DNA from 2 places in the Mesorhizobium sp. 1B3 genome. Region 2 is predicted to be linked to the other one. Evidence: riboswitches for the same ligand, from Rfam matches in the RefSeq annotation. Region 2 holds a riboswitch; the other holds the start of a gene.
The links. A riboswitch is a leader RNA that binds a small molecule or an ion and turns the genes downstream of it on or off. The one in region 2 is predicted to bind thiamine pyrophosphate.

Region 1: it holds a riboswitch for thiamine pyrophosphate, as region 2 does, so the genes downstream of both, thiB (thiamine ABC transporter substrate binding subunit) here and thiC (phosphomethylpyrimidine synthase ThiC) in region 2, are expected to answer to the same signal.

What each region holds. Positions count from the first base shown of each region.
Region 1 is NZ_JBJHDO010000010.1:161,090-163,484, forward strand. Features, by position in the region: gene thiB (thiamine ABC transporter substrate binding subunit) at 385-1,386, opposite strand; TPP riboswitch at 1,426-1,547, opposite strand; gene ACCO56_RS24360 (thiamine diphosphokinase) at 1,706-2,353, shown strand; gene ACCO56_RS24365 (ABC-F family ATP-binding cassette domain-containing protein) at 2,360-2,395, shown strand, end outside.
Region 2 is NZ_JBJHDO010000001.1:404,898-407,292, forward strand. Features, by position in the region: gene thiC (phosphomethylpyrimidine synthase ThiC) at 1-1,142, opposite strand, end outside; TPP riboswitch at 1,255-1,371, opposite strand; gene ACCO56_RS01895 (DUF6790 family protein) at 1,432-1,980, opposite strand; gene ACCO56_RS01900 (hypothetical protein) at 2,021-2,395, opposite strand, start outside.

The sequences.
Region 1 (2,395 bases), on a different contig from region 2:
TCGCTTCGCTCGGCGCCGGCCCGAGGATGACGAAGCCTCTATGGCGACGCCAATCCCCAACGTCGGCGATTTGCGGCCGGCCTTCAACGCAGTCGTCATTCTCGGGCGGGAGCCCGCGCCAGCGGGCGAGCTGACCCGAGGATCCATTCCGTTCCATTGCGGCCGGCCGCCCGGCGGTGCAGAACGAGGCAGCCAAACGCAAGTGACAGGGGCCACCGTCCGTACCGTCCAAGATGTGTGAATGTCGTAGCCCTCACAAGGGGGAGATCGGCAGGCATCCGGTTTCTCGCCAAGCTGGATGAAGGCGCAATCTCCCCTCTTGAGAAGGAGATGTCCGGCAGGACAGGGGGAGGTGTCGGGACGAAAGCACGTTGGAGACGAATTCTACCTGCTCATCGCCGCTAGCCATTCGTCGATCCAGGCCTTTCGGTTGCGCGCCACATCGTCAGCATCGATCTGCAGCGTCTTGCTGGGTTGCACCAGCCCGGCGAAGGCTGGATTGAGCGGCTTTTCGAGCTTGCCGGCCGGCAGCATCCAGTTGGTTTCAGGAATTACGTCCTGGAAAGCGGGGCCGGTCATGAAGGCGAGGAAGCGCTGAGACAGTGGATTTTTCGCCCCCGTCCTGGTCATGCCCGCCACCTCGACCTGCAGGTAGTGGCCCTCGGCGAAGGATGCCGCGCGGTAGCGGTCGCTGCCGTCCGCGATGATGTGGTAGGCGGGCGAGGTCGTATAGGAAAGCACCATCGGCGCCTCGCCATTGGTGAACAGCCCATATGCCTCGCTCCAGCCGGGCGTCACGGTCAGCACACGTTCGCGCAGTTTGCTCCAGGCCTCGGCGGATTTGTCGCCATAGACCGACTTCATCCAGAGCAGCAGGCCGAGGCCGGGGGTCGAGGTGCGCGGATCCTGGATGACGATCTTCTGCACGGGATCGCCCTCTACCAGCTCCTTGAGGCTAGCGGGCGGATTGGCGACCTTCTGGCTGTCGTAGATGACGGCGAAATAGCCATAGTCGAAGGGCACGAACATGTCGTCCTGCCAGCCGCCTGGCACCACGACATTCCCGAGGTCGATATCGTGCGGGGCAAACAGGCCGGTGGCCCGGGCCTCGGAGGTGAGGTTGGTGTCCAGGCCGAGCACGAGATCGGCCCTGGTCGCTTCGCCTTCGAGCCGCACGCGGTTGAGCAACGCCACGCCGTCGGCGGCCGAGACGAATTGCAGGTCGCAGCCACATTCCGCCTCGAAGGCTTTCTCCACCTTGGGGCCGGGCCCCCATTCGGCGGTGAAGCTCTCATAGGTGTAGACGGTGAGCTTGCCCTCGGCGGCCGCGGTGCCGGCAAGCGGCAGCAGCGCTGCGGCGAGCAGAGACAGGAACTTCACGCGCATCGGCGCCTCCATGGTGTCGAAGCGGATCGAGGCGTCGTTGTCGCGTACGCATCTAATCCCTCCGCCGGTACAAGCCGGATCAGGTTCGGCGGGTTGGCGGGCCTCTGACCCTAGCCTCTCAGCCGGCCCGCGATCCGCGGCCGGCACCCCGTTAGAGCGCCTAGACACATAGAGCCGGTGATGAGCGAGAGCAAGCGGCGGGGTGAATGATGAATGGTGAAATGGTGAATGGAAAGGGTTCGGGCGGTGCCCGACCATTCACCATTCACCGCCCGTCACGCCTTCCCCTTTTCCCTCGCCCCTGATAGAGGGCGGCATCATGAGCCGCTTCACCATCCTGCTCGGGGGGGATCTCGTCCGCACGCCACGCCTTGCCTCGCAGGCGGCCGGCACGCGTGTCATCGCGGCGGATTCCGGCATCAGGCACGCCGATACGCTTGGTATCGCCCCGGAACTCTGGGTGGGCGACTTCGATTCCGTCTCCGAGGCGATGGCCGCAACTTATCCGGAGACGCCCCGCGAGGTCTTCCCGGTCATTAAGGACAAGACCGACGGCGAACTGGCCGTCGAAGCCGCGCTCGCGCGCGGCGCGACGTCGCTGCTGCTGGGAGGCGCTTTCGGCGGCCCTCGTGCCGATCACGCGCATCTGCACCTGACGCTCGCCCTGCGTCTTGCCGAAGCGGGGATCAAGGTCACGCTCACCAGCGGTCTGCAGGAAGGCCGTGCGCTGCTGCCGGGATGGTCGCGCTTCGACTATCATCCCGGCACGCTGTTCAGCATCCTGGCCTTCAGCGACCTGACCGGTCTCAGCGTGACCGGCGCGCGCTGGCCGCTCGACCGCGTCACCGTGCCTTTCGGCTCGTCCCTCACCATTTCCAACGAGGTCACCCGGGAGTTGGCGATCGAGCTCGGCTCGGGCCGGGCTCTCGTACTCGCCCACCCCTATCCAGACCGGTCCCTTTTCTAGATCAACATGGCGCCACCACTCCTTCGTCTCGACCGAATCAAG
Region 2 (2,395 bases):
GCGGCGTCGTTGGCGTCGGCGATCGATCCCGGACGCAGCCCGTCGCCGAGCGAGAAGGCGACGTCATAGGCGCGGCAAATGTCGCAGATCTCTTCGAAATGCTCGTAGAGGAAGCTCTCCTTGTGGTGGTGGAGGCACCACTTCGCCATGATGGAGCCGCCCCGGCTGACGATGCCGGTGACGCGGTCGACGGTCAGCGGGATATAGGGCAGGCGCACGCCGGCATGGATGGTGAAATAATCCACGCCCTGTTCGGCCTGCTCGATCAGAGTATCGCGGAAGACCTCCCAGCTCAGCGCCTCGGCGATCCCGCCCACCTTCTCCAGCGCCTGGTAGATCGGAACGGTGCCGATCGGCACCGGTGAATTGCGGACGATCCACTCGCGGATGTTGTGGATGTTGCGGCCGGTCGACAGGTCCATCACCGTGTCGGCGCCCCAGCGGATCGCCCACACCATCTTCTCGACCTCCTCGGCCATCGAAGAGGTGACGGCGGAGTTGCCGATATTGGCGTTGATCTTCACCAGGAAATTGCGACCGATGATCATCGGCTCGCTCTCGGGGTGATTGATGTTGGAAGGGATGATGGCGCGGCCCCTGGCGACCTCGTCGCGGACGAATTCCGGCGTCACGAAATCGGGGATCGCCGCGCCGAAGCTCTCACCGTCGCGTTTCGCTTGGTCGCGGATCTTCTCGCGGCCGAGATTCTCGCGGATAGCGACGAACTCCATCTCCGGCGTGACGATCCCGGCGCGTGCATAGGCAAGCTGAGTGACTGCCTGGCCCTGGATTGCCCGCAGCGGACGGTTGCGGATCGGGAATTCGGGCGTCAGCCTTTCGGCCGAGACGAAGCCGTTGTCTTCCGGCTTGACCAAGCGGCCGTCATAGCGTTCGACGTCGCCACGCGAGAGTATCCATTTCTCTCGCAGCCGCGGCAGGCCCTGCTCGATATCGGTCGTGGCACCGGCATCAGTATAGGGCCCGGAGGAATCGTACACGGTGACCGGCGCCTCGCCGGAGCTCGGATGCAGCGAGATCTCGCGCATCGGCACACGCAGTTCGGGATGGATGGCGCCGGCCTTGTGGACTTTTCGCGAGGCAGGCAGTTCACCGACGGTCACGGTCGGGGTGAGGGCGTTCATGGGAGCCTCCTTTGCTCGAGCAACGGAGACCCAGTTCGTGCCGGAAGGAGGAAGTGACGCTTCGCTTTCGAGGATCGGGCTCTTGCCCGAATGCCGAAGTCGATAGACCGACCTGCGAAGCCCCGCACCGTCCCTACGCCAGTATGAACTGGATCAGGTTCAACGGGTCACTGCGCTGCACAAGCCAGCAGTATCTCAGCCCCTTGTCGGGACACCCCTGGTGAGTGCTCAGGATGGAGGATGGGAGCCGATTCTGTCAACCCGGGCGGGAAGCCTTGGCGAAGCAGGATCATGAAATCCGAATCAGGTTCGGGTAGGGGGCAGCGGAGCGGCCTTCCTTCTCGTAGCCGTGCTGCAGCCACAAGAAAACCAGTCCGATGATCGGCACGATGATGTCGGTCCAGAAGATGACACCGGCGTTGCCGGGCGCAAAATTGCCCTCGGTAATCATGCTGTGGATGTGAACGCCGGCGGCGCCCCAGAGGAAGCAGGCGGTCGGCACGATGACGGCAAAGCGCATGTGAATGCTCTTCCATGGCGCAATCAGGCCGACGAGACCGATACCGAGGCTAGCAAAGCCGAGTTCGATCTGAAACGGGCTGTCCGCCCAGCCGATGAGCGCGGCGGCCATCTCATGCCCGATAATGTGGAAAACACCATTGTAGCAGTAGGCGACGCCGATCGAGAAGAAGATGAACCAGAAGAAGAGCTTCTCTACAACGACCGGTGCCTTCAGCGGTCGTGAGGCACGGGCAATGCCGACCCCGGAGAAAATCAGGCCAATGACAAAGAGCGTCAGCGTAAAGTTGCTAAGAGCAAAAACAATGATACCGCGCATTTATGCCTCGATGTCTATCATGGCGAGAGATGCAAGCCAATCACTCGTCCGCCGGCAGATTTGGGCTGTAGTGGAGCAATTCGAAGCAATTCCCGCTTCCCGCCACTAGATGCGACAGGAAAGGCTTGGACCGGTCGATCCACTCCTGGTGCGAGGTGGCGTCCGCCTCGATTTGGCTGACCGGACCAAGTGCGACAAAGCTGGGCCCCTGGCTGAAAAGCCAGCACGCTCGCCCAAGAAGCCGCCTGCTGCGCTGGCGAAGGAGGTCGGCGTCGTAGAAAATGTGCAGTACCTCCTGCTTGATTTTCTGTTCCTTATCGGGATTTGCCACCGCCACCGGGAGCGGCTCATCGCCGATCGCATCGTGCAAATCCTGGTAGTCCAGAGGCAGCTGCGTCGTAGCGTATTCGATATC